3 regions of the Desulfitobacterium sp. PCE1 genome follow, and region 2 is predicted to be linked to each of the others. Evidence: riboswitches for the same ligand, from Rfam matches in the RefSeq annotation. Region 2 holds a riboswitch; each other region holds the start of a gene.
The links. Region 2 has a riboswitch for glycine ahead of DESPCE1_RS0120495 (sodium:alanine symporter family protein). Riboswitches for the same ligand answer to the same signal wherever they lie in the genome.
Positions count from the first base shown of each region.

Region 1: linked by a shared signal. The riboswitch ahead of gcvT (glycine cleavage system aminomethyltransferase GcvT) and the one ahead of DESPCE1_RS0120495 (sodium:alanine symporter family protein) in region 2 are both predicted to bind glycine.
Region 3: linked by a shared signal. The riboswitch ahead of DESPCE1_RS0104955 (ACT domain-containing protein) and the one ahead of DESPCE1_RS0120495 (sodium:alanine symporter family protein) in region 2 are both predicted to bind glycine.

Region 1 is NZ_KB913023.1:3,329,409-3,340,116, forward strand. It holds gene DESPCE1_RS0116665 (DNRLRE domain-containing protein) at 1-3,614, opposite strand, end outside; gene gcvPB (aminomethyl-transferring glycine dehydrogenase subunit GcvPB) at 3,959-5,422, opposite strand; gene gcvPA (aminomethyl-transferring glycine dehydrogenase subunit GcvPA) at 5,419-6,759, opposite strand; gene gcvH (glycine cleavage system protein GcvH) at 6,760-7,146, opposite strand; gene gcvT (glycine cleavage system aminomethyltransferase GcvT) at 7,240-8,331, opposite strand; glycine riboswitch at 8,546-8,653, opposite strand; gene DESPCE1_RS0116695 (sugar diacid recognition domain-containing protein) at 8,760-9,617, opposite strand; gene ileS (isoleucine--tRNA ligase) at 9,919-10,708, opposite strand, start outside.
Region 2 is NZ_KB913023.1:4,147,401-4,158,108, forward strand. It holds gene DESPCE1_RS0120485 (glutamine--tRNA ligase/YqeY domain fusion protein) at 1-1,480, opposite strand, end outside; gene rnk (nucleoside diphosphate kinase regulator) at 1,625-2,041, opposite strand; glycine riboswitch at 2,546-2,641, shown strand; gene DESPCE1_RS0120495 (sodium:alanine symporter family protein) at 2,794-4,176, shown strand; gene DESPCE1_RS0120500 (VOC family protein) at 4,233-4,616, opposite strand; gene DESPCE1_RS0120505 (MBL fold metallo-hydrolase) at 4,748-5,470, shown strand; gene DESPCE1_RS0120510 (2'-5' RNA ligase family protein) at 5,518-6,063, opposite strand; gene DESPCE1_RS0120515 (methyl-accepting chemotaxis protein) at 6,242-8,308, opposite strand; gene DESPCE1_RS0120520 (co-chaperone YbbN) at 8,626-8,952, opposite strand; gene eutM (ethanolamine utilization microcompartment protein EutM) at 9,065-9,352, opposite strand; gene DESPCE1_RS0120530 (phosphate propanoyltransferase) at 9,373-10,014, opposite strand; gene DESPCE1_RS0120535 (acetaldehyde dehydrogenase (acetylating)) at 10,016-10,708, opposite strand, start outside.
Region 3 is NZ_KB913023.1:993,045-1,003,752, reverse strand. It holds gene DESPCE1_RS0104975 (hydratase) at 1-838, opposite strand, end outside; gene DESPCE1_RS0104970 (fumarylacetoacetate hydrolase family protein) at 941-1,561, opposite strand; gene DESPCE1_RS0104965 (cupin domain-containing protein) at 1,755-2,090, opposite strand; gene DESPCE1_RS0104960 (PFL family protein) at 2,205-3,566, opposite strand; gene DESPCE1_RS0104955 (ACT domain-containing protein) at 3,584-3,886, opposite strand; glycine riboswitch at 4,028-4,118, opposite strand; gene DESPCE1_RS23500 (flavodoxin family protein) at 4,317-4,601, shown strand; gene DESPCE1_RS0104945 (hypothetical protein) at 4,789-5,427, opposite strand; gene DESPCE1_RS24155 (methyl-accepting chemotaxis protein) at 5,696-6,199, opposite strand; gene DESPCE1_RS0104930 (hypothetical protein) at 7,065-7,628, opposite strand; gene DESPCE1_RS0104925 (permease prefix domain 1-containing protein) at 7,650-8,312, opposite strand; gene selD (selenide, water dikinase SelD) at 8,537-9,550, opposite strand; gene DESPCE1_RS0104915 (selenium metabolism-associated LysR family transcriptional regulator) at 9,629-10,549, opposite strand; gene DESPCE1_RS0104910 (MFS transporter) at 10,618-10,708, opposite strand, start outside.

The DNA of each region.
Region 1 (10,708 bases), 820 kb from region 2:
CCTAAAGGATCTTGGACAGTCGTTAAACGGCCCATGTTGTCATAGCTGAAAAGGACTACATTTTGGTTAGGGTCGGTCATGGCGGTGTTGTTGCCATTAGGATCATAGCTGTAGCGATGGATACTCTGGTCAGGGAGCAGGGTATTGAGAAGTTTTCCTCTGGGATCATAGGCGAACCGGGTGAGGTTGCTTTCCGGATCGATGAGGGTGACGGGTTGACCGAGGGGGTTATACCAGTACTGGTAGGTATGGCCCAAGGGATCGATCACTTGGCTGAGATCGGCACCGCGGTAGTCATAGCGGGTGATGTAGCCTTCAGGATCTTTGATGCTCGTGATTTGACCTTGGGCGTTGTATGTATACTCCGTCAAGCTGCCGTCCGGAGTGGTGCGCTTTAGGAGGTCGCCCTGAGCGTCATAGGCAAACTCAGTGGTGTAGCCGTTAAAATCGGTGAGTGAGGTGAGATTGTTCTGAGCATCATAGCGGTAGAATTGCCTTAAGCCGTCCCAGCGTCTTTCCTCGACGCGGTTACCCCGCTGATTATAGCTGTAGGTAGTGATCCGGCCAAGGGGATCTTGGTAGGTTTTGAGGTTGTTGTCCTCATCATAGGTGTAAGCTTCCCTTGTTCCATCCGGTTTCATGATTTGGCTGGTGCGGTAGTGTTCGTCATAAGTGTAGGTGGTTTTGTTGCCGTTATTGTCAATGGTTTCGTTATAGCCCTCATGGTAGATGATCCGGCTTTTCTGGCCGTTGGCGTCGGTTTGGGCGGTGATGCGGTTGTCTTCGTCATAGCTGTTGTGGATTACTGGGTTACCATTGGGATCGGTAAAGGAGAGCATCCGCCCTTGCTCATCATAGTGGTAGTGGGTCTGTTCGCCATCAGCATCTTGGAAAGTGACCAGGTTGCCGGCTGGGTCATAGGTGTAGGAAAGGGTGCTCCGGTTGGGGAGGGTGATGGAGGTGATGCGTCCTTCGGAGTCCATGCTGACTGGGAAATCTTTGCCGGATGGGGAGGTGATCAGGGTGAGGAAATCTTCCTCATCATAGGTGAGGAAGGTCTTATTGCCCCGCGGGTCTTCGATGCCGGTGAGAAGGCCGGAGCGGGCAAAGGAGAAGGTGGTTTGATCTTTTTGTTTGAGGCGAAAGCCGGTTTCGGTTTTCTCTAAGGTGTAGATTTCACCGGGCGGGGCTTTGTAAGTCCCATCGTTTTTTTTGCTGAAGGTGATGGCACTGCCGTCGCTGCGCAGGTAAGCGAGGGAGCCGTCAGCCAGAGTTGCGATGGCTTGGCTGAGGATGGAGGTCCAGCCTTGGCCGAAGGGGCCGCGCCGGGTCATCATTTTTGAGTTATAGTCTCGGCTGATCTGGAAGGGGCCGCCGAAATCGGGGATACTGACATCTGTGGCGCTATAGTAAAAGTTGCCGGTGAGGAGGTTGATCGGTTCAAAGCCGAATTCACAATTCTTGGCCCGTCCGGCGAGGAGGTCGTCGATGCGCCTTTTATCAGCATCGGTAAGGTCTTTCGGGGTATAGGGTTTCCCTTGGTTTTGCTTTGGGGCGCGGATGAAGATGAGGTTGTTCTCGGTGAGCAGGTCGTCTTTCATGTTGTTATCTTGCATGAGCTGACGTTTTTCCACACCATAAAAGTGGGCGACGCGGGGCAGCAGATCTTTGGCTTTGGCCTGATAGATCTGGAAGGGGTCACTGATGCCCACCCCGCTGATCTTTCCTTCTTTGTCGGTGAAGGTGGCTTCAATATGGTAGAGTGTGTCCTGTTCAGGGAGTCGCCAAAAGCTGGTTTGCCAGTTGCTCTCTTGGCCTGGGTAGTGGTTATATGAGCCGCCCTGGGCGATCAGGGCTTGGAGTTCGGCGAGGGTTTCGGGCCTAAAATTAGGATAAAGGTAGTCCTTGGCGGCTTGGGCGCTGCCGGATAATCCCCCACCGCTCCCGACGGTGTAATAATCGACGGTAGCGTCTGGTTGGGCCATTCCGTCGGCAGTCAGACCGACAAACTGAAGCAAGCCATTGTTATTGGCTGCGGTAAAGGGTCTGAGCTGGATGGATGGTTTTTCTAAGGGGAGATTCGGATCGATGCTGCCTTGGTCTTCATAGGTGAATTCAAGGTAAGGGGTGGGGTTGCCTGCGGCATCGGCTGAATAGAATACTTCAGCCTGCTTCATTTCTTCGGTGTAGCGGAGAACGATGCCCTCGTTGGGTGTACCGCTGTACCACGTGTTAAGAAGTCCGGTTATATCCCATTGGTAGTAGCCGGTCGTGCCGGTGATGGTGGTCTCTGCGGCCCATGCGGTCTCTTGGGGCTGATTAAGCCAGGTGAGACCGGTGATCGAAAAGGGTTCTTTGACTTGATGCAGTTCTACAGTGCGGGGTTCGTCACTCCAAGCGGTGTATTTATATATATTGAATTGGGCGGAGGTGATCGTTTGGTCTTCGTCTAGGGTGGGGAGGTTAAATTTAAGAAAGGTTCTTGTTCTTAAATGAGCACTTTGATGGTTAGCTATGTTGCCGCTGGTGATTCCGTCATCGAAACCGATGTAGGAAAAGCTATTATCGGTATAGAGTGCCGGAGAGCCTTCTTCAACGCAGGTATCTTGGATGGCTGCCGCGCCGATAGTGAGGGTCGGGTCAAGGATTACCGGATAGGCCCTCTCCGGGGCGGCGAGCCAATCTTGATCCATCGTAATGATGATTTGGTCGCTGGTAAAGAGCTTTTTCTCCAGGTGCATCTGGACGTTGGTCGAGATGGTGCCGGAGGCATCAATTAAATAGGGAGCCGGGAACACCCAAGAGGCGTCGTGGCTCCCTTTTTCATAGCCGTAGATAGCACCATTTTCTTCTCTAAGGGTAAGGCCTTCTGTTTTTACGGACATGCTGAATGTAGTTTTATCCACATAGTTGTTGAAGATAATATCTTCTTTGATCCTGGTGTTCAGAACGGTATAGCGGTAGTCTATGCCATCGTAGACATCGTGATAGAGGATGGTATTGCCTTGAATGGTGCTGTTTTGGAAGTCCCCTTCCAGCGGGATCAGCTCGAGGGAGGCCCCGGCGGAGCTGACGTTGAGGGGGTGTCCTTTGCTAAGCCTCGCGGGAAAGGAGGCTTTGAAGTCATTGGCTTTGTTTTCATAGCTCTGGTTTGCGGGAGAGTCGTTCACACCCGCCGGTTTTCCTTTGCTCCCTTTTTTGTTTTGGTCTGCAGGCACGAGGGTGTTGTCCACATCCTGATAGGTGCCTGATTCATTGAGAAAATGGATTTTGTCCATGAAGACAAAGGTGGTGGCCTCCCCTTGCTGATCGTTGAATGTTTTGCTGTTGGCTGTTCTGCGGCTGATTTTCTCTTGCTCCTTGCTGAAACGGTGCTCATAGGGGGGATCCTGTTTCAGTTCTTTTGGTTCTTTAAAGGGCTTTTTCGTCTTTCCTTTCTGAGGCGGTATGTTTTTGATTTTTTCTTTGGCCGGTAAGGTACGGCCATAGTAGTTTCCTTTTTTGTTTCCTTCGCTGCCGCTTTGGGCTAGGGCAACATCGGTGAAGATACCGTTGATGAAAAAGATGATGGCAATCACTAAGCTGAGGATTTTCTTTGTGGTTCTTGTACGCATTTCTCTTCCTCCTCCACGTTTATCGTGACAACAATGTGTCGATTCTGATAAAAAAAGGCCTTAAACCCAACCCACTTGTGCCCAGACTGTTGGAATGGGGTTCTCTATGTAGTTTAAGCCAGTATAGCATCTTGTTTTTGGCTAATTTTGTCACATTATGTGAAGATGTTAGATTTTCCCTAGGGACCTAAACGAAGCAGGACTAATGACCTACCTCGCTCTTTATTCAAGCACCCGTCCTGTTAAAAAGAAAAGGGCCATTTACCAAAAAAGATCTCCCGCCGAAAAACGGCAGGGAGATCTTCTTCATCAACACAATAGTTTTTTTATTGCTCACGAATTCCTTACTGGGACTTCCGCCAGCGCAAATCAGGCTTGCGGGCAGCTCCCGTTTCATCCAAACGGGTCACCAGGGTATCGTAGGGAGCATTTTTCACCTTTTCCGCATCTTGCTTCACTTCTTCAGCGATTTGGATCATCACCCTGGCAAATTCCTCCAGAGTCTCCATGCTCTCCGTCTCTGTGGGCTCAATCATCATCGCCTCTTCCACAATGAGGGGGAAGTAAATCGTAGGGGGATGATAACCATAATCCAGAAGCCGCTTGGCAATATCCAAGGTATGGATTCCATAATCCTTCAGATTTTTGGGGGTGATAATAAACTCATGCATGCACACCCGATCATAGGGTAGGTGATAATGCTCCTTCAAAATGCTCATAAGGAAGTTGGCATTGAGGACAGCATTGTGGGATGCAGCAGTCAGCCCCTCCCCGCCCAGAGCCCGGATATAGGCATAGGCTCTCACCAATACTCCGAAATTAGCCTGGAAAGCTCTTACCCGGCCAATGGAGAGAGGACGGTGGGCATCCAAGGTATATTGGCCCCCAGGCGTCCGAGCCACCACAGGTTTGGGCAGATAGGGAGCGAGAAATTCCTTCACCCCCACCGGCCCTGCTCCTGGTCCCCCTCCGCCATGGGGAGTGGAAAAGGTCTTGTGCAGGTTAAGATGAACCACATCAAAACCCATATCGCCAGGACGGGCTATCCCCATGATGGCGTTGGCATTGGCTCCGTCATAATAGATCAGGCCCCCCACATCGTGGATGATTTGGGCGATTTCCAGGATGTTTTCATCAAATAATCCCAGGGTATTGGGGTTGGTCAGCATCAAGGCGGCCACTTCATCGTTGGCGACCTGGCGTAAAGCCTCGATGTCCACTCCTCCCCGCTTATTGCTGGGCACCTGAACGATTTCATATCCGGCCATGGCCGCTGTTGCCGGGTTGGTCCCATGAGCGGAATCGGGAACAATGACTTTTTTGCGTTTAACATCCTGACGATGCTCATGGTAGGCTTTGATGATGAGAATTCCAGTCATCTCCCCATGGGCCCCTGCAGCAGGCTGCAAGGTAAAGGCATCCATGCCTGTAATCTCGGCAAGTTCCTCCTGGAGTTCGACCATTAAGCCCAAGGCACCTTGGGTCAATTCTTCCGGCTGATAGGGATGAATCTGACTAAAGCCCGGCAATCGGGCCAGTTTCTCATTCACCTTGGGATTGTATTTCATGGTGCAGGAACCTAAAGGATAAAACCCTGTATCCACCCCATGATTGAAGGAAGACAGCCGGGTGAAATGGCGGACCACATCCACCTCAGAGATCTCCGGCAGTTCAGGTTCCTTATCTCTTAAAAACTCTTGAGGAATCAAATCCTCCAGAGGAATTTCCGGCACATCACAGGAGGGCAGGCTTACTCCCGTCCGCCCTTCCCTGCTTAGTTCAAAGATCAGCGGTTCTAAGGCTCTCATTTTATCTCCCCCATTCTGGCCACAAGCCTGTCGATATCTTCTTTAGCCTTTGTTTCTGTTACACAGAAGAGAAGATGATGATCCAGTTCGGGGTAGAAGCGGGAAAGTTCAAGACCGCCAATGATCTTATGGCTTAAAAGCACTTCATTGATTTTCCGGGGACTGATCTCAGTCTTGACCACAAACTCATGAAAAAAAGGACTCTGGAAAGCAAGGCTCATACCGGGGAGCTTGCTAATCTCCCGGGCCCCATAATGGGCCTTCTGCAGATTAAGTCTTGCCATTTCTTTTAATCCCTGTTTTCCCAATCCTGAGAGATGGATGGTAAAGGCCAAGGCACAAAGAGCCTCGTTGGAACAGATGTTGGATGCCGCCTTTTCCCGGCGGATATGCTGTTCCCGGGCTTGCAGAGTGAGGACATAGCCCTTCTTGCCGTTTTTGTCTTTGGTGGCACCTACGATCCGCCCGGGCATCCGGCGTACATATTTTTCCCGACAAGCCAGGAACCCCAGATAAGGGCCGCCGAAATTCAGGGGATTGCCAAAGGGCTGACCCTCACCGACCACAATATCCGCCCCCAGCTCCCCTGGAGATTTAAGCAATCCCAAAGACACGGGGTTAACCACCATGACAAAAAGCGCCCCCTTGGCATGTGCCATTTCGCCAATCTCTTGGGCCTTTTCTATGGTACCAAAGAAATTAGGACTTTGGAGAAGGACAGCCGCCACCTCAGTATTCAGTACTTTTTCTAAAGCTTCAAGATCCACGGCCCCCTCCCCATAAGGGACCTCAAGGATTTCTACCCCTCGGGGAAGAAGATAGGTCTGGAGTACCTCCCGGTATTCCGGGTGAATCGTTTGGGGTACCAGGACTTTCTTTCTTCGGGTGGCATCACAGCTCATTAAAGCTGCTTCAGCAAGGGCCGACGCCCCGTCATACATGGAAGCATTGGCACCGTCCATACCCGTCAGCTCACAGACAAGAGTCTGGAACTCATAGATAGCCTGCAAGGTCCCTTGACTGATCTCCGGCTGATAAGGGGTATAGGCCGTATAGAACTCCGAGCGCAGTAAGAGCTGATCCACATAGCTGGGGATAAAGTGCTCATAAGCCCCCGCACCCAAGTAAGAGGTATACTCTTCTACGGTTTTATTCTCCGCAGCCAGCTTGCTGAAGTATTTTACCAGTTCAAGCTCCGATAGTCCCTCCCGAATCTTCAATTGAGCTTGGCGCCGAACGCTTTCCGGGATATCCGCAAAAAGCTCTTCAAGGGAGCCTACTCCAATCCGGGTGAGGATTTGTTCCTGCTGGTCCACCGTGTTCGGCACATAATTCATTTATTGGCCCTCCTCCGCTAGAAACGCCTCATATTCTGCGGCAGATAATAACTGCTCCAATACTTTCAGATCATCCACTTCCACTTTGACCAGCCATCCCTCGCCATAAGGATCATTATTCAAGAGTTCAGGAGAATCCAGAACCTCTTCATTATATTCAACAACCCTGCCACCAATCGGGGCAATAAGATCGGACACTGCTTTAACGGATTCAACGGTTCCAAAAGCCTCTCCGGCCACCACAGTGGTATCGTTATCAGGCAGTTCTACAAAGACCACATCACCTAAGCTGTCCTGGGCATGGGCCGTAATCCCCAAAGTCACGGTATTCCCTTCCACCTTAGCCCACTCATGAGATTTGCTGTACTTTAATTCTACTGGATTCATACTATCATCCTCCTTATTTTGCGGGGAAAAGGAACAGGTCTCTTAACCCCATTTGATTGTTTTATAGAAATTCCCAAGGTACTCCCCTTGACCCTACCGCTTGTAGAACTGAGAGGGAATAATCCGGGCTTTGACGGCTTTCCCACGGATGATGACATCCAAGGTTTCCCCGATTTGAGCATACTCCGGGGGAATCAGCCCAAGGGCAATGTTTTTGTTTAGAGTCGGTGAAAAAGAGCCTGAGGTAATAAAGCCGATTTCTTTTCCTACTTTCTGAAGGGGATAATGGGAGCGGGCTATTCCACGTTCGATCATTTCCAGACCTACCAACTTTCTCGGAATTCCCTTCTCCTTTTGCGCTGATAATGCCTCCTTGCCAACAAAATGTTCCTTTTCCAACCTAACAAAAAATCCCAGTCCAGCCTCCAACGGTGTAATATCCGAGCCGAGCTCATTTCCATATAAGGGCAGCCGGGCTTCAAAACGAAGAGTATCCCGGGCGCCAAGACCGATGGGTTGAACTCCCTCCTCTGCCCCGACTGCGAGGATTCTATCCCACATCCGGGGAGCATGATCAGGAGGGAGGTAAACTTCAAAGCCGTCTTCCCCGGTATACCCTGTTCTGGAGATCAGGCAAAGGACTCCATCCACTTCCCCATGTGTAAACCAATAGTACTTTATTTGAGATAAATCCAACCTCGTAAGCTTTTGGAGGATTTTCTCCGCCAAGGGGCCTTGCAATGCCAGCTGGGCAAAATCCTCAGAGCGATTTTCCAGATGTATCTCAAAGCCCTGAGCTTTATCCTGCATCCAAGCAAAATCCTTATCCGTGTTGGAGGCATTGACCACAATTAAAAAATGTTCCTGACTATAGCGGTACACCAGTAAATCATCCACGACACCCCCATCTGGAGCGCACATAGGAGAATATTGAATTTGGTTATCCTGAATCCGTGAGACATCGTTGGTAAGTATGTACTGCAAGAAAGCAAGGCTATCCTTTCCCTTTAACTCCACCTCACCCATGTGAGAGACATCAAAAAGCCCCGCTTTACTGCGCACCGTCTTGTGCTCCTCAAGGACTCCGGCGTATTGGACCGGCATTTCCCAGCCGCCAAAATCGATGAGCTTTGCTCCTAGTTGCTGATGCTTTTCATACAGTGGTGTTCTTTTTAGATTCGTCACTTAGGACACCTCCCTAGAATTGAGTATTAACCAAAACCGGAAAAAACATTAATGAAACATAGATAAAGAAAACTTGGCTGTTCATTCTGATAGTGCAAAATAAAAAAACAGAGGAATAGCACGTCGCGCTACCTCTGTCCTTTGACCTGAGAGATTTACCCTTTGTTTAGGGCTACCCCTTTGGTGTTCTCTTCTGAGAAGCTCTCCAGAGTTCCGTCTTCCAGCAGTACTTTTGCCTGAGAGTTTCCCCTTCTGAACAGGCGACATTCAGGAAGTTTCTCCTTCGGCGCTCATGATACTGAGTCTCTCCTACTGGGATCATTCGAACCTTATGTATTTTTACCTGCTTTTATTATAGTCAGCAAACCGATTTTCGTCTACACAAATATTCCATTTCCACAAAATAATAAAAGGTACAAATTAATCCCTTACAGCCTGTGGGCGAGATCGTTTAATTCAGTGCCGACCTGTTGCAGCTCCTCCACCATCTGAGCAATCTCCTGAGTGGCTTTTGCCTGTTCTTGAGCTATAACATTGTTTTGAAACACACCATCGACAATCTCTTCCATGGTATCCTGAAAGGTCATCAGCAAATCATTGATTTCATTAGCTGAGCGATTGCTTTCATCTGCAAGCTTGCGCACTTCACCGGCGACCACGGAGAATCCTTTTCCTTGTTCTCCCGCGCGGGCCGCTTCAATAGCCGCATTAAGCCCTAAGAGATTGGTCTGCTTCGACACCCGGCGAATAAATTCGGTGACACCTTCTGTGGCCTTGACATGCTGCTTGGCATTCTGAGCTACCGTGGCTACAGTCTGACTCACACTTGCCACCTCTTGAGAAGAGGCCGCCATTTCCTGTATGGCCCCAGCCGCCTGTTCCAGGGCCTCTCCCATCCGCTCCACATGATCCTTGAGAATTTCTTTCAGCTCTTCATCCCGAAGTAAAAAAGCAATCATCGCAGCTGCAACCTTCGCCACAGGACTAACAATCTCCAAGGGTCCGGCCACTCCAAAGGTCCCCAGCTTTTCATCATCGAGTAAAATGGCAATATTCAAGCCTTCCCGCTGTTTTCCTTGAGAATTAATTTCATCTTCCGCAGTAATTCTGATTTCTTGGATAGAAGTCGTCATGATCCGCCTTGCACCTGCATGGGCAACGCCTACCCGTTGTTTAGCTGAATCTGCAATAATGGTCCCTGACGTGTCACAGACAATTCCATGAAACCCACTCTCAGAATAAATCAAGTCGACGATCCGGTTGGCCAGATTCTCTGTAAGTCTCATTCTCTTCACTCCCACCTCTGCAGGTCAATAATTTTTCAAAATTTTAGAAGAAAACATCAAGTGAAATTTAGTACCTGATCCTAAAAATTATGTAAATAAACCCATTGCTTTTCATTACTAAATATAATACTAAGTATTCAAACTATTGTCCATGGATTTTACCTTAATAATAAACGTTATCCTTTTAGATACATTAAACAAAACTCGACCGGTGCCACGAAAGTTCCGATAGCATAGATAAGACTTGAGCGGATTGTACCGCCCAAGTCTTAAAAGTAGAAATATTAAAGAAAGGCTATTATTAGAGATGGCTTACAACGGAAGCACAGCGGGGGCATAGACTAGGATGTTCTTGATTCTCTCCAACACCCGTATCGTAAATCCAGCAGCGTTCACACTTTTCCCCTGCTGCTGAATTCACAGCTATACCGAAATCCTCCAAGTCTTCTGCCATGATGACACCCTCAGGTTTATCTTCTCCTCCGCTATGGATTTGAACTGCTGATACGATGAAGATTTCCGACAGATTGGGAATATCTCTTAAGAATCCTTCCAGTTTAGCATTGGGATACAGATCTACTTGAGCTGTCAAAGGATGGTTGATCAATTTATCCTGACGGGCTTTTTCCAAGGCCTTCGTTACTTCTGAGCGAACCGCCAACAGGGTTTCCCATTTTTGCTCCAGCGCTTCATCCATCCACTGAGGATCAACCTTTGGCATTTCCTCAGTTTGAATAGGGGAACCGGCGGGCACCCCTGGAACATAAGACCAGATCTCATCCGCCGTATAGGTCAGCACCGGTGCAATCAAGCGTACCAGAGCATTCAGAACGTCATAGAGTACGGTCTGGGAAGCACGGCGCAGGGTAGAATTCTTTCCTTCCACATAAAGACGGTCTTTAACGATATCCAGATAAATGGCACTTAGTTCTACGGCACAGAAGTTATGCACCGTATGGTAAACCCAGTGGAATTCGTATTTTTCATACCCCTGCAGCACCCGCTCGGTAACTTTACCCAGCTGCAGCAAGGCCCAGCGGTCAATCTCCGGCAAATCCTTATAATCCACCCGGTCCTTGGTCGGATCGAAA
Region 2 (10,708 bases):
GATTAATATAATCCAGAAAGGTCTTGCCTTCTTCCTCCACCACATCATCCTGAATTAACACATCATAGAGGCGAAATTCTGCCGGCACTGCCTGGGTGGCTTCTACCCAATGAATGGTCCCCTTAACCTTGCGGCCGGCAAATCCTGTACCACTTTTTGTTTCCGGATCATAGGTGCAATGAATTTCCAAGATATTGCCCTCATCGTCCTTAATGACCTCTTTACATTTAATAAAATAGGCATCTATCAAGCGGACTTCATTACCTGGGTAAAGCCGGTGGTACTTCGGCGGAGGGACTTCCATGAAATCCTCCTGCTCGATATAAATTTCCCGGGAGAAAGGGATTTTGCGTTTTCCCATCTCAGGATTCTCTTTATTATTATCTGCATCCAGGATTTCCACTTGGCCTTCAGGGTAGTTGGTAATGACCACTTTCAAGGGACGGATGACAGCCATGGGCCGGGGCACTTTGAGCTTCAGATCTTCCCGAATAAAGTGCTCCAGCATTTTGGAATCCACCACACTGTCCGCTCTGGCCACACCAATAGCTTGGGCAAAATTGCGGATGGCCTCAGGAGTATAGCCCCGACGGCGCAGCCCGGAAATGGTCGGCATTCTGGGATCATCCCAGCCGTCCACCACCTTTTCATCCACCAGCTGCTTTAGTTTACGCTTGCTCATTACCGTATTAGTCATATTCAGGCGGGCAAATTCATATTGATGCGGGACATGCTCCATCTCGCATTCCCGAACGACCCAATCATATAAAGGGCGATGATCTTCGAATTCTAAAGTACATATAGAGTGGGTTATACCCTCTATAGCATCCTCTAAAGGGTGGGCATAATCATACATAGGGTAGATGCACCATGTATCCCCTGTATTATGATGAGTGGCATGAGCGATCCGATAGAGAACGGGATCCCGCATATTGATGTTGGGAGAGGACATGTCAATTTTAGCCCGGAGAACCTTCTCTCCGTCCTTAAATTCACCTTGACGCATTCTCTCAAAGAGCTCCAGGTTCTCTTCCGCGCTGCGATCGCGATAAGGACTTTCCTTACCGGCCTCTGTCAGAGTGCCGCGGCTTTTTCTAATCTCCTCGGCAGATAAGTCACAGACATAAGCTTTGCCTTTTTTAATGAGAAGAAGGGCTCGCTTGTGCATCTCATCAAAATAATCCGAGGCAAAAAAGAGGTTATCCCATTCAAACCCCAGCCACTTGACATCTTCTTTGATAGACTCTACATATTCTGTATCTTCCTTGACCGGGTTCGTATCGTCAAACCTTAAATTGGTTTTTCCTTTGAATTCACCAGCTAAGCTAAAGTTCAAACAAATAGATTTGGCATGTCCAATATGCAAATAACCATTGGGCTCGGGGGGAAACCGTGTAGTGACTCCTTCTACTTTTCCCTCTCGTAAATCCTCAAGGATAATGCTGCGTAAAAAATTGGAAGACTTATTCTCATTATCCACGAATATCAACCTTTCCTACGGAATGTCTTATCCTATATTAATCTATACCACTATTCTATAATCAGATGTCCATGAAGGAGCACCGCAAGGTAAAGACCTCTCCAGTAGTGTTACCCGAATCTCTGTCCTTCACCCACTTCATTCTTAGAGATCGTAGTCTCCTGCAGCCTCAGGCTGATAAAGGAGCTTTTCCACCTTAAGCCGGACAACACCGCCGGGAACTTTCCAGTCGATGATATCTCCTTCCCGATAGCCAAGAATAGCCGTCCCCACAGGGGCAAGAATCGAAATCTTATCCTCTAAAAGATCCGCATCTTCAGGATATACTAAGGTATAGATGGTTTCTTCACCCGTCTCCAGATCCTTCAGTAATATCTTCGAATTCATAGTTATGGCATTCGAAGGAATTCCTTCCGAGGGCACCACATCTGCCCCATTTAACTCATGCTCAAGATCTTTTAAGTAATCCTTGTTTTTGGCGGTGCCAAACTCTCTTTCTTTATTGATAAGTTTTAGCAGACGCTCACGATCCACAGCTGTAATACTGATCTTTCTACTCATTTCTCCTGAACCTTCCTTTTCTAATGATGAACAAATTGTGCTGGCCCCAGCAAATACACACCTTTTGACATGCTAAACATAGAGCGACTATCGCCAGATAGCCGCTTTTAAAAATTTATGTAATTCAATAAGGGAGAAATCGCTAAATCATTTTAATTATAACCTATTTTCTATAATAAGTAAATGTTAGTCGATAGGATATGAATGCCTATACATCACCTGCCTTAGCCTGTTCCAAGTCTGAAGCTCCCTGATTTACAAACCAAAATTCTGTAAAAATACTACATTAATCACCTGTTATTCGAGTATTATTCCCAAAATAATTCTTGAATAAAATGGGAGCGATACTTATAATTATAAATAAATTCGAGAATCTCCTGTGAGATATTTCGAATCTATGAAAATTGCATAGGGAATGCTGGATGAAATTTACGGGAGAAGGGCTTAGGCCCGCCGAAGAAGTTGAAACTTTCAGGTGACTAGAATGAGTTAGGGACCGTTAATTGACAGCACTCTGGAGAGACTCTAATTTAGGGCGCCGAAGGGGCAATACAATGATGTGTTGTTAAATCTCTCAGGCAAAAGGACAGAGAAGCAATAGGGACTGCCTGCTATGGAGCAATCTCTTGCTTTTGTGGAAATTGTCCGAATATTCAGAGTCAATCTTAAGGATTGACTCTTTTTATATATAAAGCAATTTTATTCTGGAGATTGCAGTATACAGAGAAAGAGATTAAAGGAGGAAAAACACAATGGAGGCCTTGCACAGTTTTATTGTCTGGTTGAACGGCTATCTCTGGGGTCCACCTATTCTTGTTTTACTTTTTGGTACGCACTTATTCCTTACTTTCCGTACTCGTGGTATTCAAAGGTACATTTTTAAAGGGATTAAATTATCACTTACTAAGGATCCTGATGCTACCGGTGATGTGAGTCAATTCGGAGCTCTAACTACCGCTCTCGCCGCTACCATCGGAACCGGTAATATCGTCGGAGTAGCTACGGCCGTGGCTTTGGGAGGTCCCGGTGCAGTACTTTGGTGCTGGCTTACCGGGGTCTTCGGGATTGCCACAAAATATGGCGAAGCCTTATTGGCGGTGAAATATCGGGTTAAAACCGCTGACGGCACCATGCTGGGTGGTCCTATGTATGCTTTGGAAAGAGGCCTGGGACAGAAGTGGCTGGCTGTACTCTTCTGTATCTTTACTTCCATTGCCGCCTTTGGTATTGGTAATATGACTCAAGCTAACTCTATTTCCGTTATGCTGGATACTCAATTCAATATCAACCCTATCTTGACAGGCGTTATCTTAGCTGCCCTCACAGGGGTTGTTATTATCGGCGGCGTAAAATGGATCGCTCGGGTCTGTGAAAAATTTGTTCCCTTTATGGCGATTGCTTATGTCCTTGGTTGTATCATTATCCTGATTATGAATTCTCAATATGTCTGGCCAGCCGTTGTCTTGATCTGTAAATCAGCTTTCACCCCAACGGCTGCCGGCGGCGGATTCATCGGTGCCAGCATTATCATGGCTGCCCGTTACGGGATTGCCCGAGGGCTTTTCTCCAATGAGTCCGGTTTAGGTTCTGCTCCCATCGTAGCTGCGGCTGCTCAAACCAGGAACCCTGTCCGTCAAGCTCTCGTATCCGCTACGGGAACCTTCTGGGATACCGTTGTTGTCTGCTTAATGACCGGTCTTGTCGTCGTTAGCAGTGTCATTAGCAACCCGACTGCTGCCGAAGGGTTAAAAGGCGGCGATTTGACTTCCATGGCTTTTAATCAAATTCCGGTAATTGGTCCCATCGTTTTAACTTTTGGTCTTCTGACTTTCGTTTTCTCCACTATCCTTGGTTGGTCTTATTATGGTGAAAGAGCTGTAGAATATCTCTTCGGTAAAAAAGGAATCCTTCCTTACCGCCTCCTCTGGGTTCTCGCCGTTTTAGCCGGTTCTTTGGTAACCCTTCAATTCGTCTGGGATTTAGCGGACGCGATGAATGCTATGATGGCTATTCCAAACCTGGTGGCACTCCTCCTCTTAAGCGGAGTTATTGTCTCCGAAACCAAGAAGTACTTATGGGAAGATCGTCTGGATGAAGCTTCTGAAGAGCCCATTCCTGTGATTCAGAATAAGTAAGTCAATAAACAGATTGCAAGACACCTCTCCGGTACGGAGAGGTGCTTTTGCATACTTTATCCCATTGAACTAGGAAGAATCTCCACCCAGTAGTTGTCCGGATCATTGATAAAATAGATACCCATAGCTTCATTTTCATAGCAGATGCATCCCATTTTTTTATGATGTTCATGAGCTGCTTGGAAATCATCCACCGTTAAAGCCAGATGAAATTCATTCTCGCCCAGATTATAGGGTTCCGTTCGATCCCTTAACCATGTAAGTTCTAAAGTATGGGCGGTTACCCCATCACCCAGATAGACAAGAATAAATTCCCCGCTCTCCGGAGCTATACGTTTGACTTCTTTTAACCCCAATGCCTCATCATAAAACTTAAGGCTTTTTTCCAGGTTCAGCACATTGATATTATTGTGAGTAAATATAAATTTCATCAGAATCATCCCCTTTTTTTCTTTACTTTTCATAGAATTAACGACTAGACTCTTCCCTTTGTCTTGCATATCTATCCATATTATAGTAATTTTTTATAGAGAACACAAACCTGCAGATCATTTTAGTATGAGGTGATTTAATGAACGCTCCGCTAGAAAAGCTAGAACTTCGTATTGAGTATATCCATCACAGCGGTTTCACAGTGGAAACCGATCGGGACTTCCTGGTCTTTGACTATTATCAGGGTCAAGTCCAATTTCCAAGCAATAAAAGGATCACTGTTTTTTCCTCCCATGTCCACCCGGATCATTATAATCCTGAAATCTTCCAGTGGCAAAGCCAATACCCCGACATTCATTATATTCTCAGCTCGGATATTCAAGGCCATCCTCAACTGCCTCAAGTCCAAGAGAATCTTATTTTCTTATCCCCTTATGAAGAAGTTCATAGGGATGACCTGAAGATTAGGACCTATGGATCTACCGATGTGGGAATCTCTTTTCTTGTGGAACTGGACGTAAAGGAAGGGATTCATCTCTTCCATGCCGGAGACCTCAACTGGTGGCACTGGTGGGGAGAACCCCAAGAAGATATCCTTTGGGCAGAAAAAATGTTCAAAGAAGAAATCGCCAAAATAAAAGAAGAAAGGATTGATATTGCCTTCTTCCCTGTGGATCCCCGACTTGAACAGTATTATTCTATAGGAGCGGAGTATTTTATTCAGGAGATCAATCCTCAAGTCCTTGTTCCCATGCATTTCGGAGAGGATTATAAATCCATTCAATCCTTTGTGGAAAAAATGGCCTCTTCCTCCACTGAAATTTTAGGAATCACCCAAAGCAATCAGCACTTTGCCATCTGATCGCCCTATTAGGGCCGTTTAAGGTTTATACAGTATCTATGAATTTCTTACTGTTCCTCATGTTTATTCAGGGGAAATTCACATAAATACTCAATTGGATCCAACGAAGCCATCCCTATGGATTCAATAGTCACCTCGATGGATTGAAAATCCTTTAAGATCTCTTCCAGCATCTTGGGTATCTCCTCCACTGGAGTCTCCATGGAAAGGGTGCAATGGGGATGCCAAATCTGGGGTTTGTAATAGTCCCAGCCTTCCTCTTCCCAAGCTGAGAAGGCATCATGGAGCATTCTATGAACTTGAAACAGATCGCCGGTTAGGTTAGGGGTCAAAAAGATGGTTCCCTTATGAAGTGGAAAAATCCCGATTTGAAGAAATGCCAACTTAAAGGAATGAACTGCTTGAGCCAGAGCATTGATCATTTCTTTGGCCTTGGTCAAGTCCAGATCATTATATATAGCTAAGGTGATATGGGGCCTGCCGTTGGTGCAGGACATGCATTTGCCAATATTCAAGAGAGCTAATGACTCCCATATTCTCATTATGGATTGTTCTGCTTCTTCATTGAAGTAGAGATTAATTGCATAGCTCATTCAATACCTCTCCATAGATTATTGCTCCTTCTACTTTAAAACGCACCAATAATAATTGCAAGCCCAAACAAAAAGCCAGACATTCACAGCCTATATGAATATCTGGCTTAAAATTTTTAGATTTAAGTTTAACTTGCTGTATAAGAGTAACGGACGTATATCTCTTGCAGTCTGTAAACTACACTTTGAACCGCTTGATTTCTTCTTGCAATTTATTGACGCTTTCCTTAGCTCTGAGAATCTGATCTTCAACTTCATTGGATTTGATGCTTACTTCTGCCGACTGATTGGCAATATCCGCCGTGCCGATGGCACCACTGTTGGCAGCTTGGGCTACCCCGCCGATGGCATCGGAAATGTTTTGGATAGACACCAGAAGCTGCTCCGTGGTAGCGCTAAAATCGGCTACCAGCTCGTCTACGAAATTGGCATCTTGGCTGTATTGCTCTGCTACATTCAGCATAACTTGATAGTCATTATTGACATCTACAGACATGAAAGAAAGCAGGCCGTTCGAACTTTGTGAGAGATTATCGACAGCACTGGTTACCTTGGTGGTAACTTCCTGTATTTGCATAACCGCTCCTTTTGATTGTTCGGCAAGTTTTCTGATTTCCTCTGAGACAACCGAGAATCCTCTTCCGGCTTCACCGGCTCTTGCCGCTTCAATCGCGGCATTTAGGGCCAGTAAGTTGGTTTGCTCGGTGATCTGCATGATGGCATCCGTCAATAAATCAATTTGACTGACAACCTTGGATTCAACAATTGCCTTTTCCAATTTTACTTGGGTATCAACAAATATATCGGCGGCTTTCTTCTGTGCCGCATTGACATTTTTCTTAGTATCTTCCGCTCTCTGGGTGATTTCCTTGGACGAGATTGCCCCTTGCTGAGATTTGCCGGCGATTAACTGCACTGCTTTTTCAATTTCCTGGGTCGTCGCCGACATTTCTTCCGATGCTGCCGATGTTTCTTCCGTACTTGCCGCCACATCTCCGGTAGTAGAAGAAATCTCTTCCAGGCTCTTGCTGAGATCCACCACATTATCCATGACAGCATACACTTCTTCTTCAATAGCAACCGATTCATTCTTGATACTGTTGACCAACTGTTTAATCGAATTCTTCATATCGTTAATGGCGTTGGTAATTGACCCCACCTCATCTTTTCTGGCCAGAAATCGGGGGTCGATTTCCTGGGAAAAGTCCCCGCTTGCCACAAGGTCCAAATACTGAGCCGACTTTTTGATGGGAGTCGTGATTTTATTGGCTGTTATGGTAATCAAGGCAATAGTGATGAACAGCATAAGTACGGAGACCCCCAGCATCATTAAGGCCACCCCGTTCGCCCCCTGGGTCAACTCTTTCTCGGACATTAAGGACGCTAAAATCCAATCTGTTCCGTCGACTTTATGAGGATTAACTATGTATTTTACTCCGTCAATCGTTACATCAAAAGGAGCTAAATCATCAGATCCCAGCTTCTCCAGTCCTGGGATGTTAATCTCATCTAATTTTTTAAAGTTATTTTCGGGGTTACTGCCATCGGCTAAAATAACTCCCGTGGTGTGAACAATCATCGAATATCCGGTTTTTCCAGTCTTCATTGAATTTAGCATATCGCTTATGACCGACTGTTGCACATCAATTCCCAGAGTTCCGACCAGCTTACCGTTGGCATCCGTAAACGAGCGCACATTGCTCGTAATCATTGTATTGGACATAGGATCAAGATAGGGCTCAGTTCTCACAATGGCTCCATTGCCGCCTAGACCGGTTCTGTACCAGCCTTTCTCGGGAGGATAAAATTTCTCAACAGGTATGGGGGCTTCCGGCCACTGCAGGTAAGCGCCCTCTTCCGTACCGAAATAAACATACATTGTCCCTGGATGGCTGGCGGCATAGTGCTCGAAGATTTCGTAAATTTCTTGTTCCACCCCGCCATTTTGGGAAGGCGTCATTTGCACCTTTTCCATACTGTTGGTGTAAGACGTAATATTGCTTTCTGCCGCTGCCATGACCAGGGGATGGGTGGCCATCATATTGATGTTTTTATCAATCTGATCATAAAATATCTTAATAGATTGCTCAGCTATTTTCATTTGTTCGTTGGAGTAATTAAGGTAGTCATCTTTCGATTGCTGAATTACCTTATAACAAGTAATACCACCAACAATAACTAAGGCACTTAAGACAATCATGATCGAAATGGTTAAAAATTGGGTTCGAATACTCTTGAACTGCATCATCTAATCCTCCATATTAAAAATTCCACTGGTTGTTGGCTAAGTTAAGGCGACACGCGAACTATTCTGACAGCTTAGACATTATGTCGGTTAATAGAGCAAGTCCATGTGAACACTTTCAGTAGCTGTGGTACGGATTTTCCTATCCTGAGAATGATTGAATTAAGGCCTCTGGAATAAACGAAGATATGTAAAAATGTGCCTCAATATCCTTCAAGGAAGGGAGGCACGCTACTGATTGGTCAAGATCTGGTTATAACCGGACTCTATTCGCGGGACTGAGTGCCTATGTTCAGCTAATCCTAAAGAATTTTTAATTAGTCCTCAAGCACATCGGCGATCATCTGTTCGACTTCGTCATCTTCCACATCGCCGGCCATTTTGCCTTTATATTCTCCATCTTTAAAGTAAAGAATCTGGGGAACGCCCTTTAATGAGAATCGTTGGAATAATGCTTTGTCCTCTTCCACATCCACATAATAAAAGCCAAAACTTTCTTCATAATTTAGACGCAACTCTTCTAATACCGGAATAACTTTTTGACAGACATGACAGTTCTTCCTGGAAAACATCACCAAGCAAGCTCTTCCTTCATCGTAAATAAGCTGCTCAAACATATTGGTATCCAGTTTTTTTAAAGACATTTTTTACACTCCTCATACTTTAATTCTGCAGTCACCTTGATTCAAAACAGACGAAGGCCAAGGTCTCCCCAAGAGAGAGCCGACCTTCGTCTTATTGAGTTTCTAATACGTCTTAACCTTCTTTTTTGGCAGGGAGAATCATTTCCACGTCACTGTGGGGACGGGGGATGACATGGACGGAGATGAGCTCGCCAACCCGCTGAGCAGCAGCAGCTCCGGCATCGGTTGCTGCCTTGACAGCACCGACATCCCCTCTTACCATAACGGTTACTAAACCACCGCCGACAAATTCGCGGCCGATAAGATAGACATTAGCGGCTTTAACCATAGCATCGGCGGCTTCGATAGCTCCTACTAAACCTTTGGTCTCAATTAATCCTAAAGCTTCTGTTTTACTCATGATTGTTTCCTCCTAAAATTTCATTTTACTATTGTTATTTTTGAAGTGGGGGCAAGCTCCATCGCATTGGCTTCATCTGTGTCGATATGACATTCAAGCTGCGAGGTAGTGTTGGCTCTTACGGCTACATTGGAGTAAGTTCCTCCACGCAGCCCGCTTATTTGAATCGTTACCAGTTCTCCATCCCTTACGCCGAAATGTTGGGCATCCTCCAGAGACATATGAATATGCCGCTGGGCAATGATCACACCTTGGCCAAGAAGAATACTTCCTTTAGGACCTACGAGAGTGATTCCCGGTGTTCCCTGCAGCTCCCCGGACAGTTTTACAGGTGCCTTAAGACCAAGCTTGAAACAGTCTGTTTTGAGTATCTCCACCTGGGACTCCTGGCGCTCCGGTCCAAGAATACGAACATTTTCAATCGCCCCTTTGGGCCCGCAAATGGTCAGAGTTTCCTTGCAGGCATATTGCCCGGGTTGGGACAAATCCTTGATCTTTGTCAATGGGTATCCCTCGCCAAACAGGGCGTTCACATCGTTTCTGGATAGATGAATATGCCGGTTAGATATTCCCACAGGTATGGAATAGTCCTCCTGTTTTATATCCCCCCCTTCTTTGACCACTTCCAGCAGAAGTTCCACTAAAGCGTCATACTTTCCCACTTTAGCAATCACCTCTTTGTTTCAACAGCGACATGACTTCATTGACAAGAGCCTGAATCCGCTCTTCACTGACAGTGCCGCCAGAACCTCCCTGGTGCGCCTCCCAGGTTGAATGGGGAGCACCTGCGTTGCCTGTAAAGTCTTTGATTCCATAGGCTACACGTTTAATATTAATCAAGTGCATAGGAGTTACATTATCTGAGGTTGCACTTCCTCCCCAAGTACCGCAGCCTAAAGTAAAGGAGGGTGCCAGCCCTGTGCTTGCTCCTACACCACCTTGGCTGGATGAGGTATTGACCAAAATCCTGAAGACGGGCTTTTCTGCAAATTTGATGGCCATTTCCGGGGTTTCCGTATGAATGGAAAGGCTGTGGCCCACCCCTCCATTATTGAGTAATTTCATGCATAGATCACATGCTTCATGCCAATCTTGGACAGTGTAAAAGGCCAGCACCGTAGTCAGTTTTTCATAGGAGAGTGGATATCCCTCACCGACTCCCTGTTGCTCTCCCAGCAGCACTTTTGTACCCGGGGGAATGGAAATTCCGGCACCGGCTGCGATATCTGCGGCGGATCTCCCCACCATTTTGGCGTTCATAGCATGGCCTCTGGTAAACAGTTTTCGGCCCACTTTCTCTGTTTCCTCAGGGTTCATAAAGTAGCCGCCTTGGCGTCTGAACTCTTCCATAACCTG
Region 3 (10,708 bases), 3.2 Mb from region 2:
TCTTCACTTTATCATCGGTGACCCAAATGGAGCTTAAGCAAGTGGTTTCTGTGGTCATCACATCAATTCCGCTGCGGAAATCCACGGATAGATTCTCAATGCCGGGTCCCACAAATTCCATGACCTTATTTTTAACAAAGCCATTCTTAAAGACTGCTCCAATAATCGCCAAGGCCACGTCTTGGGGGCCTACGCCGGGGTGAGGCTTGCCTTCCAGGTAGATAGCCACAACTCCGGGATATTTCACATCATAGGTTTTGCTCAGAAGCTGCTTTACCAGCTCCGGCCCACCTTCACCTACTCCCATGGTGCCAAAAGCGCCGTAACGGGTATGACTGTCCGATCCCAGAATCATGCTGCCGCAGCCCGTCATCATCTCCCTCATATATTGATGGATAACCGCTTGATGGGCTGGAACAAAGATACCGCCATACTTTTGAGCCGCAGACAAACCGAAGACATGATCATCTTCATTGATGGTTCCCCCTACTGCCGACAAACTGTTATGGCAGTTGGTCAGCACATAGGGAATCGGAAACTCCTTTAAGCCGCTGGCCCGTGCTGTTTGCACAATCCCCACATAGGTGATGTCATGGGAGGTTAAGGCATCAAAGCGAATCTTCAAATTATCCATCGTCTCGGAAGTATTATGCCGGGAGAGAATTTGATAGGCCATGGTATTTTTGCGGGCGCTCTCACGATCCGGCAATGTCTCGCCAGGAAGCTGTTCCGGCTGAACTGGCTCCCCATTGAGATCCCACAGGACATTTGTATCTTTTACCTCTAAGGCTCTTTTTCCTTGAATAAGGTATATTCCATTTTCAATTAGACGTAGCATGTGCATCCTCCATACTCTAGGTTTTTCCTCTTACTGAGGCATGGTTTAAATTTACCTACATTTCTTGTAACTATCAACCTTTTTAGACCAAGTATACAATATTTAACTCCCGATGAAGCATTCGCCCACTTTATTTTCTTTCCAGTTCATCACGAGATGATCCCCTTCTTGAACTGCCCCCACACCCGCTGGAGTTCCGGTGAAGATGATATCTCCGGCACCCAGTCCAAATTCCTTGCCAATGAATTCAATCAGGATCGGGATAGGAAAAATCATATCCTTAATATTTCCCCGTTGGACCTCGCGACCATTCCGTTCCAGAGTGAAGTCATGATTCCCGATGGCTTCAATACTCGCAAAAGGAATCCAGGGAGAAACTAAGGCTGAATGGGGGAAACCCTTTGCCGGCAACCAAGGATACCCTTTCTTCTTCAGTTCATCTTGTACCTCCCGCAAAGTAAAATCCACACCAATAGCCATTTGATCGATGATCTCATCCACCTTCAGACTCGGTTCATAGTCTTTTGCAAGGTGAATGACAAGCTCCGCTTCATAATGAACTGAGCCCTTACCTGTCGGCATTTTTAAAATCTGCCCTTTCGCTTCTGTAAAAGCATGAGAAGGTTTCGTAAAGATCATAGGCGATGTGGGAACTGCATTATTAAGCTCTTGAGCATGTAAAAAGTAATTACGCCCCACACAATAGATATTCTTAATCGACATAATAGCTCTCCTTAAAACACCGTTTTACAAAAGTCATCTCTATTATATTAGATATTCACTATATTTTCATCCTTTCCGCAGGGGATTGAACATATAGCAAGAAAACCAGCAATAATAGTTGCCTATATCATTGCTGGTTTTCGTTATTTTTATGGTTTTTGATAGTTTGCACCTTAAAAAGAAAGCCGTTGACTTAATACTTAATTACCGTTAAAAGCATTTTGAAGCGTTTCCTGGCTTCTAAGCCGTGGGGAACATCGGAGGGCATGATGAGGGTCTCTCCTTCTTTTACGGTCAATACCTTATCCCCTATAGTGATCTCTGCTTCTCCATCCAGTATTTGCACCATGGCATCTCCTGAAGTGGTATGAGTACTGATTCCTTCTCCCTCGTCCAGAGAAAATAGGGTAATGCTGACGATAGGCGTCTGAGCAAGAGTGCGGCTTACCACTTGTCCTTGTTGGTAGGTAATCAACTCTTTCAGGTCAAGAACTTGGGAAAACTCAATATTTTTCATGATTTGTGTCATAGTAAAATCCCCCTTTATGCAGGTCATTTGCTTATGACTTATTCTAACCTGAATTACCCTAAAAAAATGCGATTGGAATCACTTTCCAGTTTTCTTTTTCAAGAAAGGACAGTTTTAATTAGACAGACTGGTAATAGGTGCCGGAATTCTACCACCCCGACGGATAAATTCACGGGAGGAGAAGGGGTTCACTTTGATTACCGGAGCGCTTCCCAGCAGTCCGCCAAACTCTACACGATCCCCGACTTTTTTACCGATGGCCGGTATCACCCGTACAGCGGTTGTCTTCTTATTAATCATACCGATAGCTGCTTCGTCGGCAATAATTCCGGCGATGGTTTCCGCCTCCACATCTCCGGGGATGGCTATCATATCCAATCCCACGGAGCAAACACAGGTCATGGCCTCCAGCTTTTCGATGCTTAAAGCACCGACTTCCACAGCTTCAATCATGCCCGCATCCTCGGAGACAGGAATAAAGGCTCCACTCAACCCTCCCACATGGGAGGATGCCATGGCTCCGCCTTTTTTCACCGCGTCATTCAGCAAGGCTAAGGCCGCCGTGGTGCCATGAGCGCCGCAGCGCTCCAGTCCCATATTCTCAAGGATTTCCGCCACACTGTCCCCAATCGCTGGCGTAGGGGCTAAGGAAAGATCCACAATGCCAAAGGGAACATTCAAGGCTTGGGAGGCTTCTCGACCGATCAATTCACCCATACGGGTAATCTTGAAGGCCGTGCGCTTAATAAGGTTGGCCAGTTCTCCCAAATCTGCCTGGGGGCTTTTCTTAACAGCATGGGCAACGACACCGGGGCCGCTGACCCCCACATTGATGACCGCCTCCGGTTCTCCCACCCCGTGAAAGGCTCCGGCCATAAAGGGATTATCTTCAGGCGCATTGCAGAAAACAACGAGTTTGGCGGCAGCGATGCCATCCTGATCCGCTGTCCGGCGGGCACTGTCCAGGACGACTTCTCCCATCTTCAACACAGCATCCATATTGATTCCGGATTTGGTGGAACCGATATTTACCGAGGAGCAAACAAATTCTGTCTCCGCCAAAGCTTGGGGAATCGCTTCGATCAAGGAGCGGTCTCCCTTGGTTAAGCCTTTTTGAACGAGGGCAGAAAAACCTCCCAAGAAGTTAATCCCCACCGTCTTGGCTGCTCTGTCTAAGGCTTTGGCCAAACGGACCATTTCTTCGGGATTAAAGTTGGAGCCTAAGAGAGCCACCGGAGTTACTGAGACTCTTTTATTGACAATAGGAATGCCATAACGAGCGGCTAAGCTTTCCCCTACACCGACTAAATGCTCAGCTTGGCGGGTAATTTTATCATAGATTTTTTGTTCCACCTGTTGAATATCGTCTCCGGCACAGTCCAACAGACTTATGCCCATGGTGATGGTACGGATATCTAAATTCTCATTTTCCACCATTTCAATGGTTTGAAGTATTTCATGAGGAGCCAGATGCATTTTCACAATAATCCCCCCTATACTCGATGCATGAATTCGAAAATATCTTCATGCTGGACATTGACCTTTAAGCCTCGGGCTTCTCCCTCGCTTTGCAATTGCTTGGTGAGATCGGCTAAGGAGGAGGCTGTGGATTGAGTAACATCCACGATCATAATCATCGTGAAAAAGCCCTGGAGAATGGTTTGACTGATATCCAGGACATTGATGGATTTTTCAGCCAATCGCCCTGTCAGCCAGGCAATAATTCCTATTTGATCCTTGCCTAAGATGGAAATAATCACGCGGTTGGACGTTTCACGGGTTGGTTCTAAGCTCATTTTCTTTACCCCTTTTCTTTTTCTTCTCTTTCATTTTCACCAATAAAAAAGAGCCAAATCCTAAGTTTGACTCTGGTACACAAGAGCAATTTGCGAACCCGCTTATTGGCAGTCATAGCATGACTTAAGCATCGTTCACAAATTATGCGCTCTGTCCTTTTGCCTGAGAGATTGAACAGCTTTGCTGTCTTGCCCCTTCGGCGTCCTTGCGGAACTCTCCAGAGTTCTGTCCGTTTTCAGTTCATCATGGTGTGCATACCCTGTTCTCCTGAAAACCTCATCCAGTTATTCACTTCTTTTCAGTATTATAAACATCCTTGCTCATAATTGCAAACCTTTGTTTTTAAGATTCCCCCTAATATAATAGAAGTGAAGGCAAATTGCTGCTCTATAAGCAAACACATTAACATAAGGAGTTGAAGTATTTACTATGAAGGTTATTGCTGTCAATGGAGGCCCCCGCAAGCAATGGAATACAGCTACATTATTGCATAAAGCTCTTGAGGGAGCGCAATCTGTAGGTGCCGAAACAGAAATGTTTCATCTTTATGAGCTGAATTATAAAGGATTGGATCTTCCGAATATCTCCTTGCCACAGATACCTATCAGTTTGACAACTACTCCGACTATGAAGCCTCCCGATTTAATGAGCAACATAAAGCGCAGGTGCGCAAAGAGCGATTCCCTCAGGATTGCCGGAAAGCCTTTGAACTAGGGGCCAGGCTGTCTGGGCGTATAGGCTGAATAGAGCATAAAACTCTTTCCCTCACCTATTTTTAATATATTATGGTTTGTCGGGATTGGTTTCTAGCTTTTTCCTAACCTTTATGAAGTTTATACTTTGTGATAGTGAAACAAAAACGCACCCACATTGCGGATGCGTTTTTGCCTATTTATCGCTTTTAGTCCAGATATTGAGATTGGGTCAGCCTTATCATCTCCACCTTAGAATCCGGCTTCACATTCGTATTGACCAGTTGGTTATCTTCCCTATTATAATCAAAGATCATAATCTGGCCATCATCCAGCAGATAGAATCCTTCCAAAGGTCCATCCCCGTGTCTACTTTCAAAGGGCTTGTATTTGACAGCATACAAATCCTTAATTTTCTCAGCAGTATCTCCTACCTTGGCACCGAGATTGGTGGCAAATTCCCTAGTTACGGCATCGATCTCCAGCACTTTGCCCGAATCTTTTCCGACAATGAATTTAATGCCTTTGTCGTACTCTCTGCTGTACCAGGCTTCAGGGAAATGCCCGGGTTCATCATGGAGGGTTTCTTTGTAGCCCTTGCCTAAAGCCTTTTCCACCTCGCCAAAGGAATCCCCTAGATGTATATTTCCCAGACTGGCACTTCCTTCTCTCTCCGTACCCTGCCCCTCTCCCCCGGGTTTCGTCTGCCCCTGGTCCGTACCGGGCAAATCCATCTCTACTTGCTGCCCAGGTTTATCTAGATTGGCGTTTTTATCCTGGGGGGCATTAGCTGCACACCCCGATACTAAAAACACTGAAGTCAAAATGACAAGGAGTCTCTTGATCACTGTTCATCACCTCGGTAAATCTTCTTAAAAGAGAGTATCTCCATCTCCACTTCTTTTACTCTTTATATACTATTTTTTGCACCGCAGGAGCATACCCTTTGCTCCGGAATCTTCCCCGCTGGGATCGCCATACCCTCTGATCCATAATAGCGAATCCCCTCCCATTTCAATACCTTGAAGCACCATGGAATGCTGCAACCGGTATATAAGACGGGAGGGGATATCTGTTTCTGACGATTTACCTCATCTATTTCCTGTAATTTAGTAATTAGAAACTAAAGGCTATAAACTCATTGGTCAGCTGTTCACTGATCTTCGTAACGCGACTCAAGGCTTCGGATATGGATTTTGCCTCAGTTTGATTGATTGTGGAGCTATTGAGTATCTTGTTAATAATCTCATCCATGTCCTTAATTTCTCCGGCTAAGAAATGGAGCAGCGGGACGGTACGATGATTGGTTTGTTTTATATTGGCAACCAGCTGCTGGATGAATTGGATGGATTGTTTGCTTCTCTCCGCCAATTTCCTTACTTCATCGGCAACGACGGCGAAGCCTCTCCCCGCTTCTCCTGCACGGGCTGCTTCAATGGCCGCGTTGAGCGCCAGTAGATTGGTCTGGTCCGATATTTGTTTAATCGTATTAATCAGTTCATCAATTTTTTGGGTATTGGTATTAAGATCATTGGTAACCTCAATAGTTTCGTCGATACGCTCTACTTGCCTCTGGATTCGGCCATGAGCTTCATGGATACTTGTGTTTGTATCTTCCATGAAATTCACAATCCCTTCCATAGAACTCATAACTTCTTGAATATGAGCATTTAAGTCGAAGCTAATACCTTGGGTATTGGAAAGGATCTGATTAAAGTTAAATTCCACCACCTTTTCCGTCAGATGCAGTATATCCTCAGGTTTAATGGTCCTATGAAATCCAATCACGGGAACTCTTTGTTTATCAAAGTACTGCCCGTAATGAGTCCAGAGAATTCCCTTAGCCCCTACAAAGCCCTCCATTCCAACGATGTAGTCTGCAGATTGCAATACTTCCTTAATCTGAGAATTCTCCATCTCATTAAATGGGAGAATTCTATAGTGTACATGATTCACTTCATGCTCGTGGAGGTATTTCTCAATGGCTTTGGCCTGGGAGCCGTTATTATTAAAGATCACAACATTGGATTCTGCGGGGATCCGAGCAACCCTTATGTAAAAAAGGTCTTCGGGTATGAGTTCAAGAGGGAATATTCGTTGTCTGTCTATATACTTAGAGGCTTCCTCAACTCTTGTCGGAAGTACGATATAGAGGTCGTCATTTAAATTAGGAGGGATCTCCTTGATATAGTACCTGTTTCTCATTTGGACTTTATGACCAAAATAGAGGGATGTAACCCGGTGCAATTCATCAGCCACAGCCTGGGAACTCCCGATGGTAGATATATTCATTAAACGGTTATTCATTCTCTCATCCCCCAGTCTATGTGAAAGTTACTACAATTATTAATACACAATTTCACAATTTGACATTTCTCCGCAAAACTCCTTTATTCCATCAATATGATTTTTTAATGCTAATGATTAAAATAAATGAGGTTAAACATCCAATATAAAAAAAAGGTGGGCTGCTCAATGAAATGATTCATTTAGCAACACACCCCCGATTAGTGTTCCCTAAAGATGATGCTCCATATTGCCAGGTAAATCCCTTATAAATCTCTTCTTTACCTTCAATGTGATACAAATCCATGGGCTTAATCAGTTCTGGAGGAAATGAGTTCTGCAGCAAATTGATCTTAATAAGGAGTTCAGAAACAAATTGAGAGCAGAAGTAGTAATTTTCTCTTCGCATAGGGATATTCATCGCAGCGGTAAATAACCCCAAAAAATTGTATCTAAAGGATCGGTCAGACGCTATAAACCGAGATATCTCATTAATCAACATCGCATGTTGAATTTCATTAATTTTTATCCGGTAAACAATGCATTCGCAATTGCTTTGTTTTAGAAAAACGCCCTTATTAAAATTTTCTCTAATAAAGCCGGCGGAAAACGGATTGTTGGGCCTGACCCGTCCAAAGGAATACATGGTCTTCAAATCCTGGTCGAGGCTGATGGAAGTATGAACGTATTTTTCCCCAGTTACGAAGGTCAGTACTCTGGAGAGCCATGTTCCTGTTTTCGAGAACACAAGATAAACATACAAGGTATGAAAACACCTCCGTAGTCAATGTCCTTTACGGCGATCCGATCCGGTCAAAATCAAAAACAAGAACACTCCAAAGCCTAGGAGAAAAAACACAATCAATGAAGTTATGGCAATAAATAGTTTACCCGTAGCCAATCCGGTAACCACGGCTGAAAACATACCAAAGAGCATAAGCCCGACAGACAAAGCATAAAGCCCCGCTCTTACCTTATTCATCCCGTACCTGCTGCGAGTTTCCATGGTCAGCAGGCTATAAGCTAATAGAGCTCCCCCTGCAACGATGAATATTCCTGACCCTGATACACTAACAGCATCCAGCTTCATGAAGTATAACATAGCAATATTAAAAAATCCAAACAAAATTATTAATGAGCCTGCTATGATTCCGGCGAGGGAAATTCTTGCCGCCATAGTGGAATAAACGGCTTGCTTCGCTTCATCCTGACCAATCTGCCGCATCTCCGCCACCAAACCGCTCAAATCCCCTAAGGACACGATAGCTTCCTTAAAGGCTTGCTCTTCACTTATTCCCCGGTTTTTGTAGTCCAAGGTTTTCTCTTTAAGACTGGTAGCTATTTCTTCTTTCAAATCAAAGAGCTGCTGGCTTGCTCCAACTCCTGCGAATAAAGCATCGATATAGGCTGAGACTTTGTTTTCCAAATCATCTTCATTCTTTCTCATGGCTGCAAATTCCTCCCTGCTCTATTCCACTAAGAACATCCACTATCTTTTGAGCTAAGCGCCAGTCCTTGATGTTTTTCCCGTAAATCTCCAAACTTTATTTGCAACCTGGTTTTTCACCTCATGATATACAATGTATCACATAGTACTATGCCCGACAAAGCATTTTGGCACAAAATATAAACACCCCGTGCGTCACACGGGGCAGGGATTCGAGGAACATTTTACATTACTTCCAAGAGAAAATCCGTTCTCTCCTTAACTCTTCCTATAACAGCATAAGCCGTCTGATTTACTTTTTTTAATTCCTCCAGCAGTAAGTTTGCTTTGGATTCCGGTACCCCTATAAGCAATCCCCCTGAAGTTTGTGGATCATAGAGGATATCCTCAATAGGTTGAGGTATTTTCTTTAGGAAATGAACCTGATCCTTAAGGAAATCTCGATTGCGATAGGCTCCCCCAGGAATAATTCCCAACTTGGCAAATTCCTTACTTTCCTCAATAAGCGGCAAGAAATCCGTCCAGATTTCCAGGGTTACCTTGCTGGCCTCTGCCATCTCCCGGGCATGGCCTAAAAAACCGAAACCTGTAATATCCGTGCAGCCGGACACCCCGACTTTGTGCATTGCCTGACCGGCATCTTTGTTAAGATAAGACATGATGTCCACTGCTTTTTGATAGGTGGCTTTATCCACGAGATCCCCTTTTATGGCTGTAGCCAGAATGCCAATTCCTAAAGGTTTGGTCAAAATCAACAAGTCCCCCGGACGTACTCCCGCATTGGTTAAAATTCGCTGGGGATGAACCAGGCCAGTAACAGATAAGCCATACTTCGGTTCATCATCTTCCACCGTATGTCCGCCGGCAATGATGGCGCCTGCCTCTCTGACCTTTTCCGCTCCTCCTTTGAGGATCTCTGCCAGAATTTCACTTGGCAAACACCCCGGAAAACAAGCAATATTTAACGCAGTAATCGGCGTTCCGCCCATAGCATAAATATCGCTTAAGGCATTGGCTGCTGCGATTTGACCAAAGCTAAAGGGATCATCAACCACAGGGGTAAAGAAGTCTAAGGTGAGAATCATCGCCTGCTCGTCATTCAGCTTATACACCGCTGCATCATCACTTGTATCCAGACCGACGATTAAGTTCTCGTCTTCAAATTTCGGTAAACGGCACAGTACCTGTGCCAGAGCCTGAGGGCTCAATTTGGCAGCTCAGCCTGAACTCTTAGTCATTTGGGTTAATCTAGCTTCCACGGACTTTATCACTCCTTACGGAATTCATCATGAATAGTTTAATTCCTGAACCTGCAATTATTCATCACAATAAATGAGCTGATCAAGGTAATAATTAAGGATAAATTCTCGGAAAGCAGCTGCGCTGGGAGAGAGAGGCCGGTTCCGATAAGTCACTAAATAAAACGACCGTTCGAGATCAAGTCCATCGATTATAAAGGCTTGAATTGTTTTGGCTTTCAGCTCCTCTTCTACACAGAGGGACGAAACCACCGCTACTCCTAACCCTTCACTCACGGCACGCTTTATCGCCTCCATATTATTCATTTCCGCAACAACATTCAGCCTATCAGGGTCGATTCCCTTTTTCCTAAGTGCTATTTCAAATTCCTCTCTTGTTCCTGAGCCCTTTTCGCGAAGGATAAATTTTTTCTTCAGCAAACTTTCTATGGCTATACATGAGCTATCTGTTGGTTCTATACACTCCTTAGAAGCAATAAGTACAAGCCGGTCGTTGGTAAGAATCTCATAGTCCAGTTTGTCTTCATCTATACGGGTACCAACAATCCCCACTTGATATTTCTTCTCTTGGATCTCCCTTATGACTTCCCGCGTATCCCCTTGATGAATTAAAAACATGATGTTAGGGTTCATTTTTTGAAAACCTGTCATAACCTTAGGCAGCAAATACTGACTGGGAATAGACGATGCCGCGATTTCCAACCTCCCCTCAATCTGCATGTTATGCTGATTGAGGCAAGAAATGGCACAATCTCTGGTTTCCAGCAAATTAACTGCATACTGATAAAAAATATCCCCTGCGTCAGTAGGAATGACATCCCGACTGGAACGGTCAAACAACTTTACACCTAATTCATTCTCCAGGTCGTTGATGTGACTGCTGATGGTCGGTTGGGTTAGAAACAGGGCTTTGCCTGCTCTTGAAAAGTTTCGTAAACGGTATACTGAAACAAATGCCTCTATTTGACGAAAATCCATGCCATTCTCCTAATTTCAATTTCTCTACTTTACGCCAAAACTCTAAGCGCGATCAATTTCGCCCAAATCTAATCCAATGGTTCTATCGACTTAACCGCCGGCTTGCCGGCCTCGAGGAGTACTTTGCTCCCGAAAAGGAAAAAGCTCTCTATGAACATG